DNA from 3 places in the Cupriavidus sp. GW823-FHT07A04 genome. Region 1 is predicted to be linked to each of the others. Evidence: predicted binding sites of a transcription regulator. Region 1 holds the regulator's gene; each other region holds the start of a gene.
The links. The regulator FNR, encoded in region 1, switches genes on or off when oxygen is low (the NO sensors DNR and NnrR bind a similar motif). The targets are predictions, from matches to a motif close to TTGATNNNNATCAA.
Positions count from the first base shown of each region.

Region 1 (4,564 bases):
CCAGGTTCCGCGAATGCCTCTTCGTCGCTATCCGCCGGCACCTTGCCCAGCGCCTCGAAGTCAATCGGCTCCTGATTCAGCAGCGCGACCTGCGCCTGGGCCTGGATGTCCTCCAGCGGCGGCAATTCATCGAGCGTGCGCAGGCCAAGGTCATCAAGGAAGTTCTTGGTGGTGGCATAAAGCGCAGGCCGCCCGGGCACGTCACGGTGGCCGATCACCTCGATCCAGCTGCGGTCCTCGAGCTTCTTCACGACTTCGGTGCTGACCGCGACACCACGGATTTCCTCGATATCGCCCCGCGTGACCGGTTGCCGGTAGGCAATGATCGCCAGCGTCTCCATCACGGCGCGGGAGTACTTGGGCGGCTTTTCAGGATTCAGCCGATCCAGGTATTCACGCATGACAGGGCGGCTCTGGAAACGCCAGCCACTGGCCAGTGCCACGAGTTCCACGCCGCGTTGCTCCCAGTCGCGGCGCAGCTCTTCGAGCAGCACACGAATGGTGTCGGCACCGACGTCGTCGGCAAACAGCCGGCGCAAGTCATTGACGCGCAAGGGTTCCTGCGCGCAGATCAGCGCGGTCTCGAGGACGATCTTCGCCTCTTGGGTATTCATGTTGATTGCGTGCAGCCTGTCTTTGCACCTGCGCCCCGGTTGATCCCGGGCGCACTGGAGATTGCGGGTTCAGCGGTAGGGATTGCCACCGCCATCTGGCCGCGCAGCCAACCGCATGCTTGATGCATGCCAGCCGTGCGCCTTCTTTTATTGCATCGGGTGCCGGACCTGACCGGCAGGAGATCGCCCGGCCACCGGCATTATCTGCCAGTCGACGGAGCCCTTGCGTCGCGCCTTCCCCCTGATGTGGCGGACCTGTCCGGCGCGGCGTTTATCATCGAACGCGCCGGGTGCAAGAAAATACGGATATCGGGCCTGCCGGCCTATTTCACCCCGCCCTGCCGTAGCTGGTCTTTTGAACCGAATCTTTTGAACCGGACGGCGGATGGGGAACGGTCCCTGGCGCTGATGCCTGCCTGGGTGTTCCTGGCATGCATCCCTGAGCAGCGGATGCTACCTGACGATGCCACGATGAAATACGTGCGCGATATCGCTGTTCTTGCGATTGTATGGCATTCCCTGGCAAACCTGCAACCGATTCGCACAGCTACCTCAGCGAAGAAGTGACAGATACACCACGAAGCAGCGCTTCAGAAGACCAGGCAGAATCCATGCGCGGCAAGCGTCTCAGGCAAAAGCAGCGCGCGCGCCACCCCGGCCAAGCCAAAGGCCACCACCGCAAGCCCAGCGCCAGCCCGCAACGCCGGGCGCCGCGAAAGCTGCCTGAGATAGCCGGACAGGCCCGAGATCACCAGCAGGTTCGGCAGGGTGCCCAGGCCAAACACGGCCATCACCAGCGCGCCCGACGGGGCATTGCCGGCCAGCAACGCCATGGCAAGAGCACCGTACACCATGCCGCACGGGACCAGCCCCCAGGCTAGCCCCATGCCGTAGCGGCGCAGCAACCGGCCCTGCCCATGCGCCCGGGCCACAGCCGGCAAGCGCGCCCCGACGGCACCAAGGCCGCGCAGCAAGCCACCCGCGCCCCGGGCGGCGAGCCGCTCCAGCCAACCCGTACCCATGGTGCGCCCGCGCAACATCCACAAGCCCGACAGCACCAGCATTACACTGCCGACCCCGAACAGCCAGCGCTGCAGCGGCAGGTACTGCGTCTTCCAGACGCCGGCGCCAAGGGCGCCCAGCAAGCCTCCCAGCACCGCATACATGCTCAGCCGCCCGGCATGCATGACAAGCAGTTCCAGCAACCAATGGCCGGGACGCCGGAGCACCGTGGCAGGCACGCGCGCAACGCCGCCCTGCTCCGCCGCCAGCGCGATCCCGCCGCACATGGCGGCGCAGTGCACGCCGCCCAGCAATGCCAAGGTAAATACGCTGATAAGCACGCCTATGGTCAACTTCTCCTCCCAATCACACAATCGCAACGTCTGGCGCGGTAAAATGCGGCGAACGCGCCCCCGCAGCTCCAAGAGGCGCTATCAACATGAGGCCTTGCGCCCGCGCACACCAGCGCGCTCGCACAACATGACGACGGGCACGGCAAGCCGCGCTGCACAGATAGCGCACTGCCGCAAGACCCGCGCGCCAGGCCGATGTGGATAGCGCTTCCAACCGACGACTCTCAACGTCAAGCTCTCAACTCAATGCGCCCGCCACATCGCGCTTGACTGACTGCGCTAAACCGACAGGCCCCAATTGCTCACCACCATTCCCATTACCGAGATGTCGCCCCGCTGCTCCACTTGCTCGCTCGGCCAGCTCTGCCTGCCCGTCGGCATGTCGCAGCAGGACCTCGAAAAGATGGATACGCTGGTCCAGGACCGGGTGCGCGTACGCAAGGGCGAAACCCTGTACCGCCTCGGCGATCCTCTCACCGCCGTCTACGCGATCCGCTTCGGCACGCTCAAGACCCACCTGACAATGGAAGACGGCCGCTCGCAGATCACGGGCTTCCACCTTCCCGGCGAAGTCGTCGGCCTCGACGGCCTTGGCGAGATGCAGCATGCGTCGGACGCCACCGCGCTGGAAGATACCGAAGTCTGCGTGGTGCGCTTTGGCGATCTCCAGACGCTGTCCAACGTCCTGCCGTCGCTGCAGCATCAGTTCATGCGCCTGATGAGCAAGGAGATCTCGCAGGACCAGGTCATGTTGATCACGCTCGGATCGATGCGCGCCGAGGAGCGGCTTGCCGCTTTCCTGATCAACCTGTCCGAGCGCTTGTCCGCGCGCGGCTATTCGGCCTCCGAGTTCGTGCTGCGCATGAGCCGCGAGGAAATCGGCAGCTACCTGGGGCTCAAGCTCGAAACCGTCAGCCGCCTGTTCTCGCGCTTTGCGGAAGCCGGCCTGATCCAGATCCGCCAGCGCCACGTCAAGCTGGTCGACATGGTGGGGATCAAGCAGATCGTCAACAAGTCCTGCTGACCTGCACGTCGCGCGCCGCCCTCGCCCGCGGCGGCTCGCCGCGATGCCGCGCCTGCTGGCCTGAACCGGCAAGGCGCGCATCGCAATCACTCCAGCTCGTCCGTGTCCGCCAGCCGCGTGGGCATGGTGTACAGCGTCAAGCCGCTCGACAGCGCGCACAGCACCCACGCGATCAGGAAACCCACGGTGTAGACCGCCTCCCGCGATGCCTCGACCGGCTGGCCGAAGAAGCGCAGGTCGCCGGGATCGACCATGGAGAATACCAGCGCGGTCGTCAGCCCGGCGACCAGGAAAGCGGGCCACAGCACCCACATCAGCCAGCGTAGCCTCATGATCACCTCGCTTGCGCCGCGACCGGCGCTGCCTGGCGTGCCGCGCTGCCCGCCTTCTCAACCACCAGGCCGTGGCGCGCCACCCCTTCCTCAATGGGCGGATCCGGATGGGTCATGGCCAGCCAGATCGTGACCCCGCAGGCCACCATGGCCACGAACGGCCCACTCATCAGCAGCCACGGCCATGGCTCCTTCCACCAGGGATTACTTTGCTGCGTCATCTGGCCTCCTCTAGATCTAGATCGCGTATGTTGCGTACGGATTGGTGCAACCAGCGTCCCTGCCGCCTCATAGATTGCGCGGCACGATAAAGCTGGTGCTCTGTCGAATCTCCGCGCCATGGCTCCCCGCGCCCTCGTCGGGCACCGCGGTCACTGTGACCTCGATCTTGTGCGTGCCCTGCGCCGCGGACTCGATCGGCACGCGCACCCGGATGGGAATCAGGCGATTGGACGTGGGCTCCAGGTTGCCGGCAGCGTGATCATATTCCACGGCCAGGCCCTTGAGCTCATCGCTGCCCGCGCTGACGGCGACGCGCATTGGCGCCTCGGTCGTGTTGATCAGCTGCAGCCGGTACACGTTCTCGATCCAGCGCCCTTCCACTTCCCGCCCCAGCGCGCCGCGGTCGCGGATGATATCGACCTTGAGCGGCGTGCGCATGGCCAGCGAGGCCATGAAGCCGGCGACCAGCGCCAGCCAGATCACCGAGTAGATCACCGTGCGCGGCCGCACCAGGCGCTTGCGCGCCACGGTCTCGGAGAGCGCGCTGCGCATGGCGTTCTCGGACGTATAGCGGATCAGCCCGCGCGGGTAAGCCATCTTGTCCATGACCTGGTTGCAGGCGTCGATACAGGCGCCGCAGCCAATGCAGTCGTATTGCAGGCCATCGCGGATATCGATGCCAGTAGGACAGACCTGCACGCAGATGCTGCAATTCACGCACGAGCCCAGCCCGGCGGCCTTGTGGTCCGCCTTGCGCGAGCGGCTGCCGCGCGGCTCGCCGCGGCCCACGTCATAGGTGACCACATAGGTGTCGCGATCCACCATCACGCTCTGGAAGCGCGCATACGGGCACATGTACTTGCAGACCTGCTCGCGCATGAAGCCGGCGTTGCCCCAGGTGGCAAACGAGTAAAACAGCATCCAGAACGTCTGCCACGGACCCAGCGAGAGGCTCAGCACCTGCGCGCCGAGCGTGCGAATGGGCGAGAAATAGCCGACGAAGGTAAAGCCCGTCCA
Region 1 covers NZ_JBXAHA010000009.1:22,389-26,952, forward strand. The annotation lists gene scpB (SMC-Scp complex subunit ScpB) at 1-614, opposite strand, end outside; gene AC1Q7Q_RS16690 (hypothetical protein) at 741-1,181, shown strand; gene AC1Q7Q_RS16695 (sulfite exporter TauE/SafE family protein) at 1,205-1,969, opposite strand; gene fnr (fumarate/nitrate reduction transcriptional regulator Fnr) at 2,268-2,993, shown strand; gene AC1Q7Q_RS16705 (hypothetical protein) at 3,080-3,325, opposite strand; gene AC1Q7Q_RS16710 (membrane protein) at 3,328-3,546, opposite strand; gene ccoG (cytochrome c oxidase accessory protein CcoG) at 3,614-4,564, opposite strand, start outside.

Region 2 (4,564 bases), on a different contig from region 1:
GCCACGGAAGTCGGCCAGGACGTCACCTTGTCTGGCGACGCCGAGCCGCTGCTGGCCTATCCGGCTGAACTGCGCCGGGCCGTGGTCAACCTGGTCGAGAACGCGCACCGCTACGGCGGCAGCGCGTGCATTGAACTGGCGGACAGCCCCGAGCGGGTGGTGATCGATGTGTGCGACAGCGGCCCCGGCATTCCGCCGGAGGAAATGGCGCGCGTGCTGGAGCCGTTCTACCGGCTCGAATCCTCGCGCAACCGTGCCACCGGCGGGGTCGGCATGGGCCTGTCGATTGCCGCGGATATCGTTGCGCGCCACGGCGGCGAGCTCAGCCTGGCCAACCGGGCGGAGGGCGGCCTGCGGGTGCGCATCGTGTTGCCGCGCGCCTGAGCCGCGGGCGGCCCGGTGCCAGCGCTACCGCTCACCGTGCCGTGCCGCCCCCCATTGCCGCAAGCTGCACATACTGCGAGCCGCGCGAGCCGTGCGTGAAATCCAGCACGAAATCGCCCACGTCGACGCGGGCCTGCAGCGCGCGCCGCAGGTCCGCCGGGGTGGCCCCGCGCGGCGCGGCCAGCGCCGTGCGCACCAGCCAGGCCGCGCCGATATAGCCGGCCAGCGTGGCCGGCGAGGCGGGTTCGTCCAGGAACTGCTTCATCCGGCCCACGTGCTCCTTGACCACGCGCAGGGTCAGGTCCTGCGGCCCGGGGGCGATCTGCGTCAACACGATGCCGCCGGTGTAGCCGGCGCCAAGAATCTCGCGTGCCGCCAGCGAATTGACCGCCGACAAGCCCACCAGGAAGCCGTACCAGCCCCGCGCCGCCAGCGCGCGGCCGAGGTTGCCATAGGCCAGCGTATCGCCCGCCACGATCACCGCGGCCGGGCGCGCGGCGGCGATGCGTTGCGCCACCGCGCCGGCGTCGCTGCCCTTGCCCGCATCCAGCGTGAGTGCCTGCAGTCCCGGCTCCTGCTCGGCCTGGCGCCGCCACGGCGTGCCGCTAGCCAGGCTGCCGGCCGCAAAATCCGGCGCCACGGCCAGCACCAGTTGCTTGAGGCCATAGCTGCGCAACTGCCGGATGGCCGCATCCAGCTCGCTGCGGTAGTCGGCCCGCGTGTACCAGACGTGATCCGCCGCGAGCGACAGGCCTGACAACGGCGCCACGATCTGCACGCCGCGCCGGGCCAGCTCGGGCGAGGCGGCCAGCACCGGCAGCAGGGCATCGCTGGGGCCGAACAGCAATTCAGCCCGCTCCCCGTCAACCAGCGACAGCGCCTGCGCGGTGGCCGCGCGCGGATCGGCGTCGACCTCGCGCACCACATGCACCACGCGCGGCTCCCGCGCGCCGGCGTTGGTCGCATCGAACATCACTTTGGCCCCCGCCAGGTAGTCGCGCGCCAGGTCGGCCTGGGCGCCGCCCCGGTCCACCAGGTGGCCGATCACCAGCGGGCGGCGCGGCGGCGCCTGCGCCAGCAAGGAGGCAGGCGCCAGCATGGCGCTGCCAAGTGCGGCCAGGACCCGGCGGCGCGGCGGTCGTGCGGGGTTGGCGATCAGGGAAGAAGCGTGCATGGGAATCCGCGAGGCCAGGTGCAGAGCAATTGCATGATTGGGGAGAGCGCCGCGCAGCCTATACGGCCCAGGTGACGCTGGCATGACGCCGGCCATGTTCCGGCCGTGGCGCGCGGCATGTCATGGGCCGCGGCTTGACCCCGGTCAACGCAGGCGCGGGCGGCGCGCCCTACGATGGGTCATCGAATCCACGACAAAGGCCGCCCCATGGCTGCGACTGCCCCCGCCCAGTTCCCCAACGCAATGCCCGTCCCCGTTGCCGTCCCGAGCCAATCCCGCACCTGCTCCGGCAAGTGCGGCGCCGCCTGCACCGGCAAGCCGGCGGGACGGGGCGCGGCAGCGCCGGACCGGCATGCCTTGTCGGACTTTCGCGCGTTGGCGGGCCGCATGGATATCAACGGCCCGCGCTACACCTCCTACCCGACGGCGGACCGCTTCCACGGCGGCTTCGGCGCGCAGGACTACCAGCAGGCGCTGGCCGATTGCGCTGCTAGCGCCACCCACGCCGCCAACACGGCCAAAGCCGCCGCACCGCTCTCGCTGTACGTGCACGTGCCGTTCTGCGAGAACATCTGCTACTACTGCGGCTGCAACAAGATCATCACCAAGGACCACCGCCGCAGCGCCCGCTACGTGGACTACCTGGCGCGCGAGATGGCGCTGGTGGCGCAGCAGCTTGGCACGCGGCGCGAGGTGGTGCAGTCGCACTGGGGCGGCGGCACGCCGACCTTCCTCGATCCCGCCGAGATGCGCCGGGTCATGGATGCGCTGCACCAGCACTTCCACCTGCTGCCCGAGGGCGAGCACTCGATCGAGATCGACCCGCGCCGCATCGGCGACGCACAGATGGCGCTGCTGGCCGAACTTGGCTTCAACCGCATCAGCCTGGGCGTGCAGGATTTCGACGCCGAGGTCCAGCACGCCATCCACCGCGTGCAATCGCTGGCCGAGACGCAGGCGGTCGTCGACGCCGCGCGCCGGCTGGGTTTCCGCTCGGTCAGCATGGACCTGATCTACGGCCTGCCGCACCAGACCACGGCGCGTTTTGCCACCACCGTGGAGCAGGTACTGGCGATGCGCCCGGACCGGCTCTCGGTGTACAGCTACGCGCACCTGCCGCACGTGTTCAAGCCGCAGCGGCGCATCGATGAAAGCGCACTGCCGGCAGCCGCCGAAAAACTCGACATCCTGGTCGGCACGATCGAGCAGCTGACCGCCGCGGGCTATGTCTACATCGGCATGGACCACTTCGCGCTGCCGGACGACGCGCTCGCCGTGGCCCAGCGCGAGGGCCGGCTGCAGCGCAACTTCCAGGGCTATTCCACCCACGCCGGCCATGACCAGCTCGGCTTCGGCGTTTCGTCAATCGGCGCAGTGGCGGGCCGTTACGTGCAGAACGCCCGCACGCTGGATGACTACTACAGTGGCCTCGACGCCGGCGTGCTGCCGGTGATGCGCGGTTTCGCCATGCGCGACGAAGATCACTTGCGGCGCGATGTGATTGGCGCGCTGATGTGCAATGGCGTGTTGGATATGGCGGCGGTCGAAGCGCGCCACCGCATCGATTTTGCCGTGCACTTCGCGCATGAGCTTGCGGAGCTGGCGCGGCTGGCCGAAGACGGGCTGGTGCGCTGTGAGCCTGGCCGCATCGAGGTGACTCCGCTGGGGCGTTTGCTGGTGCGCCGCCTGGCCATGGTGTTCGACGGCTTCCTGCGCGAAGATGCCCGGCGCACCGAGCCCGCTGCCATCCGGAGCGCTGATGTAGGTACGCCTTTGCCGATGCCAAAGCGCTACTCGCGCGTGGTTTGAGTCACACCGGAAAGCAAAAAGCCCGCGGCATGCCGCGGGCTTTTTTGTTGAGAGCTGCTTGCGCTTACTTCGAAGCGTTGGCCATGTAGTCCACTGCGGCCATCACGTCGGCGTCGGGGCCGGCGTAGCCGCCCTTCGGCGGCATCACGCCCTTGCCCTTCAGGGCGAAGGCGTGCACGGCGTCCATGCCTTCCTTCAGGCGCGGTGCCCAGGCTGCCTTGTCGCCGAACTTCGGCGCACCGGCAACACCGGCTGCGTGGCAGGCGGCGCAGACTTGTTCGTAGACCTTCTTGCCTACTTCGGCGGAAGCCGGCGCGGCAACTGCAGCAGCCGGTGCGGCGGCAGCGGCAGCGGGGGCAGCTGCGGGAGCGGCCGGAGCAGCGGCGGCTGCAGCCGCCACCGTGGCGTCCGAAGCGGCAGCCGTAGCCGGAGCAGCAGCGGGCGCGGCGGGTTCCGGGAACTTGGCGCCACCGGCGTCGGCCATGTAGACCACGGCGCGGCCGAGTTCGTAATCGGAGTAGTCGTCGGCGGTGGTGCCGGCGCGGGCTTGCATGGCGCCCTTGCCGTGCAGCACGGAATTCAGCAGGCCAGCAAAGCCCTGGCCAATACGCGGAGCCCAGTCACCGGCAGTGTTGTACTTGGGCGCGCCGGCAGCACCGGTGGCGTGGCAGGCAGCGCAGACTTCCTTATAGACCTGCTCGCCCGTCTTGTAGACGCGCGGTGCGTTCGGGTCCTTCAGTTCGAGCGAGGCGACCGGCTTGATGCGGTCATTGACAGCTTCCACGGTAGCGGTAGAACCCGCGCCTTCCTTGGCACCGTGTCCGACAAAGTTGACCAGCAGGATGATCACGATGATTGGCACCAGGAAGGCGGCAATCACCACAGCGATCAGCTGCTTGGGGGTCTTGATGGGAGACTCGTGTTCGTCTTGTGCGTTATGGACGTCGCTCATACTCAACTCTCAATTTTGCAGGAAACCTGTGGCCGCTCGCGATCGGCTGCTTATGTGGCCGCTTGCTCGGTGGCCAATTCCCCCTGGCCAATTGCGCGCATCGGACTATTATCCGGTGCCAACTGCCCCGAAACGGGCCAGCCAGCAGGGCGCGGCACCATCATCCCCGGACCTGAAGTGGACGTTGCGCAGCCCCGTTTTTACACAAATAACTCGCGATTATAGCCTCAAAGACCTACCGTATG
Region 2 covers NZ_JBXAHA010000018.1:146,823-151,386, reverse strand. The annotation lists gene AC1Q7Q_RS28745 (ATP-binding protein) at 1-384, shown strand, start outside; gene AC1Q7Q_RS28740 (ABC transporter substrate-binding protein) at 416-1,558, opposite strand; gene hemN (oxygen-independent coproporphyrinogen III oxidase) at 1,766-3,367, shown strand; gene AC1Q7Q_RS28730 (c-type cytochrome) at 3,432-4,319, opposite strand.
Region 2: the regulator FNR is predicted to act here: its motif matches at 1,693-1,706, upstream of hemN (oxygen-independent coproporphyrinogen III oxidase).

Region 3 (4,564 bases), on a different contig from region 1:
TCCAAGGCGTTGTACGCCCGCTTCAACCAGTCGCGCGCGATTGCCATCGACATGGAAAGCGCCACGGTCGCGGCCAACGGCTTCCGCCTGCGGGTGCCGTATGGCACCTTGCTATGCGTGTCCGACAAGCCGCTGCATGGCGAACTCAAGCTGCGCGGCATGGCCAATGCGTTTTATCGGCAGCGGGTGAGCCAGCATATGTCGATCGGGCTGGAGGCGATTCGCATCTTGCGCGAGGGCGGTGCCGAGCAACTGCACTCGCGAAAGCTGCGTAGTTTCGACGAGCCGGCGTTTCGGTAGGCTGGCTCCTGCCGGCGTTCCCGTGCGAGCGGGGACGCCGGTGCCTTGCATCCCTCACTCACCACGCGGTCGGGCCGCCACGCGCCTTGGCCGGCTTCCCCTCGAAATGCGCCACCAGGAAGTCAAGGAACACCCTGACCTTGGCTGACATATTGTGCCGTTCCGGAAACACCGCATAGGCCAGTCTCAGCATGGATTGAGGCAGGCGAAGTGCGTGGCCACGAAGGCGGTTCGCCATCAGCTATTGGCGATATGCCTCGACAGGCATAGAATCTCGCGCTTCGCCCAGCTTCAGCACCATGACTACGAATCCCCATGCGGTTATGACGCTGGCCAGCCTGACGCTCGCTGGCTGCTTGCGTTACCCGCATGCATCGGGCCATCTCGTTCGCACCGCGACGATCGCCGCCTGCCTTGCCGATCTGCTGGGGCTGGATGCGGCGCACTGCGAGCGCATACGGCTCGTTACGCCGGCGCACGACGTGGGCAAGCTTGCCATCCCCGATGCCGTACTGCTCAAGCCTGGCAAGCTGCTCCCCGAAGAGCGGCAGGTGATCGAGCGGCATGCAGAGATCGGCGCGAACATCCTCGCGGGCAGTGCGGACGTGCTGATGCGTCTGGCATCGCAGGTCGCGCACCATCACCACGAGCGTTTCGACGGCACGGGCTATCCACGCGGCCTGGCCGGCAAGGAGATCCCGCTGGCCGCGCGTATCGTGGCGCTCGCCGATGCGTTCGATGCCATGACGGAGTCGCGTTGCTATCGTCCCGGCATGAGCGACGACGATGCGCTGTCGATTGTCTCGGCAGGTTCCGGCACGCATTTCGACCCGGACGTGGCGAGCGTTTTCCTCGCCAGCATCCCGCAGATACTGCGGAGCCGGAAATCAGCGCAAGCGCTGCTGGATGCTGGCTCGGAGATGGCCGTGGTCGCGCGCTTCTATGGCTTGAGTCGCAACGCATTGCGGCAGATCCCGCGCCAAGCCAGAACCTGACGCGGGATCCGCCGCGCGTTCGTTGTGCCGTGGAGCGACGTACCGCGATTCGTCAGAAGCGGTAGCCCACACCCATGCTGAACAGCCACGGATCCAGGCTCACGTTCGAGACCTTCACACCGGCCGCCTTCACATCGCTCGACAGCCACACCTTCTTGACGTCGGCATTGAGGAACCAGTTCTTGGTGAGCTTGTAGTCCATGCCGATCTGCAGGGCCGGCGCCACGCTCCAGCTGTCGAGCGACAGCGAATTGTTGGCAATGTCGGCACCCCAGATGCGCGTGAAGTTCAGGCCAGCGCCGATATACGGGCGGAAGGTGCCGTTGGGAATGAAGTGATACTGCACCAGCAGCGTCGGCGGCAGATGGGTGAAGGAGCCGATCTTGTTGCCATCCAGGTAGACGTTCTGCTTCTGCGGCACGGTCAGCACCAGCTCGGCGGCGATGTGCGGCGTGAAGAAGTAGGTGACATCGAGTTCCGGAATCCACTTGTTGTTGACCGTGATGCGGTCCGAGGCGCCAACGCCGCCGATCGGGTCGGACTTGCCGGCCATGTCGAGATAGGTGCCGCGCAAGCGCACCATCCAGTTGCCCTGCGCTTCATCGGCGGCAGCGGCAGGCGTTGCGGCAACGGCGCCGAGCACGGCAAGGGTGGCAATGGCAGTGGTGCACAGACGGATATGCAGGTGCTTCTTCATGATGGTTGGCTCGTGTTTTAGGAAACTTCACGCACAGTTTGGCGCAGCGTTTCCGGTTGAGCCTTGACCGAAAGCAAGAAGATGGGCATCGGTGGCGCGCGCATGCGCATGCGTCGCCGCGTTGCTACAGTCCCGGCCCGCGCTGGGCTGCTTGCGCACGAGCCGCGCAGCGCGCTTTCGCATTTCCAATCCCGGGCCGGGCTTCTAAGGACATGCGCAAATATTCGTGGCGGCAAGTTTGCACCCGCCTTACGCTGTGCATACAGTCAAGCAACGAGCATGTCGTGGGCGTCCCGCAAGGGCGTCTTTCCGGGTGTGCCCCGTGGGGGCGGGGCACACCGGTTTTTCTGCGCCGAGGCCTTGAGCCCGGGCGCGGGCGGCATCAATCGGCCAGGGCTTGCTCGCGCCGCACTTGGCTGGCCGCAAGCAGGTGGCGGTTCACGCCCGACACCACGGCCTTGAGCGATGCCGTGACGATACTGGCGTCGATGCCAGCGCCAAAGCCCGTGGCGGAGTCTCCTACCCGCACTTCCACATAGCAGGCCGCGGCAGCATTGGCGCCGGACGACAGCGCGTGCTCGTGGTAATCCATCACGCGCACCGGCATGTCCAGCGCGCCTTTGAGGCCGCTGACGAATGCATCGATCGGGCCGTTGCCCCGGCCGCGCGCGCGCAGCGCTTCGCCATCGCGCAGCAACGCCACTTCGATCTCCACCTGGCCGTCGTTGCCGGACACCATCTGATGGCCCATATAGCGCAGCGGCGCCTCATGTTCGAGATATTCGCGCTTGAACAAGCCATACAAGTCATCGGCGCTGGCTTCGAGCCCGCTCTCGTCTGTCATCGACTGCACCGCGCGGCTGAACTCGATCTGCAGGCGGCGCGGCATATAGATGCCGTGCACCTGTTCCAGCAGGTAGGCCATGCCGCCCTTGCCGGACTGGCTGTTTACGCGAATCACCGCATCGTAGCTGCGGCCAAGGTCGGCCGGGTCGATCGGCAGGTATGGCACCTCCCAGATCGCATCCGTCTTCTGCTGCGCGAAGCCCTTGCGAATCGCATCCTGGTGCGAGCCGGAGAAGGCCGTGAAGACGAGGTCGCCCACATACGGGTGGCGCGGATGCACGGGGAGCTGGTTGCAATCCTCCACGCATTGGCGCACTTCATCGATGTCGGAAAAATCGAGCTCGGGGTCCACGCCCTGCGTGTAGAGATTCAACGCCAGCGTCACCAGGTCGACATTGCCGGTGCGCTCGCCATTGCCAAACAAGCAGCCTTCCACGCGATCGGCGCCCGCCATCACGGCAAGCTCGGCGGCTGCCACTGCGGTGCCACGGTCATTGTGCGGGTGCACCGACAGTACGATGCCTGCGCGCCGTGCAAGATGCCGGTGCATCCATTCGACCTGGTCGGCGAAGATATTGGGTGTGCTGCATTCCACCGTGGTCGGCAGGTTGAGAATGAGCGGGCGCGTGGCGCTAGGCTGCCAGATCGCGGATACCGCATCGCAAACCTCGAGCGAGAAATCCAGCTCGGTCATGCTGAAGGTCTCGGGCGAGTATTCGTAGGTCCATGCCGTCTCGGGCATGCCGTCGGTCAGCGCCTTGATCAGGCGGGTGCCCGCCAGCGCGATCTCCTTGACCTCCTCGCGGCTCGCACCAAACACGATGCGGCGAAACGCGGGGGCGATCGGGTTGTAGAGGTGCACCACGGCGCGCGCGGCGCCGCGCACGGATTCGATGGTGCGTTGTATCAGGTCTTCGCGCGCCTGGGTCAGCACCACGATGGTCACGTCGTCCGGGATGCGGTCTTCCTCGATCAGCATCCGTACGAAATCGAAATCGGTCTGCGAGGCCGAGGGGAACGCCACTTCGATTTGCTTCAACCCGATCTTGACCAGTTGCTCGAAGAAGCGGAGCTTGCGCTGCGGGTTCATCGGCTCGATCAGGGCCTGGTTGCCATCGCGCAGATCCGTGCTCATCCAGACCGGCGCGCGCGTGATGCGCTTGGCGGGCCAGGTTCGGTCGGCGATATCTACGGTAGTGGCAGGGCGGTATTTGGTGGCGGGGTTGCGCAACATCATGACGGTTCTCCTTCCTCGCGGGAAGATGCAAGAGACAAAAAGCAAAAAGTAAAAGGCAAAAAGCAGGACGCAGGATCGCCAGGGCGTTGAAACGCTCAATAGCGAAGGCGTCAGAAAGCCGATGCGGAAAAAGGGTGGCGCGAGGCTGCCGAACTGCCACTAGGCACTAGGCCCGGCAACCGATCAGTAGGTCTAGCAGTAGCGAGGAGGAAAGACGCGGCGCCGACAGGGCCGGTGCAACTAGAGCAATGGCGGTACCCAGCGCGCGACCTGCTGCCGGCACGCGCACGGCTGCAGCGATGCGGGAGGCATCGGCGGCGCGGCGGTGGAAGCAGGTGGCTTGGTGCATTGCGTGGTGTGTGGGAAGCGGTGCGGATGACGCGGATGACGCGGCTTACGCCAATTACCAAGGTGCGTCGATCACTTGTACTTGTCATGCGTGCCGAGCCCGCTTTTCAGCGGTCGGCATCCGGCAAGAATAGTCGAGAA
Region 3 covers NZ_JBXAHA010000004.1:10,485-15,048, forward strand. The annotation lists gene AC1Q7Q_RS07895 (AMP nucleosidase) at 1-300, shown strand, start outside; gene AC1Q7Q_RS07900 (hypothetical protein) at 359-493, opposite strand; gene AC1Q7Q_RS07905 (HD-GYP domain-containing protein) at 600-1,295, shown strand; gene AC1Q7Q_RS07910 (OmpW/AlkL family protein) at 1,348-1,992, opposite strand; gene leuA (2-isopropylmalate synthase) at 2,375-4,072, opposite strand.
Region 3: the regulator FNR is predicted to act here: its motif matches at 2,056-2,069, upstream of AC1Q7Q_RS07910 (OmpW/AlkL family protein).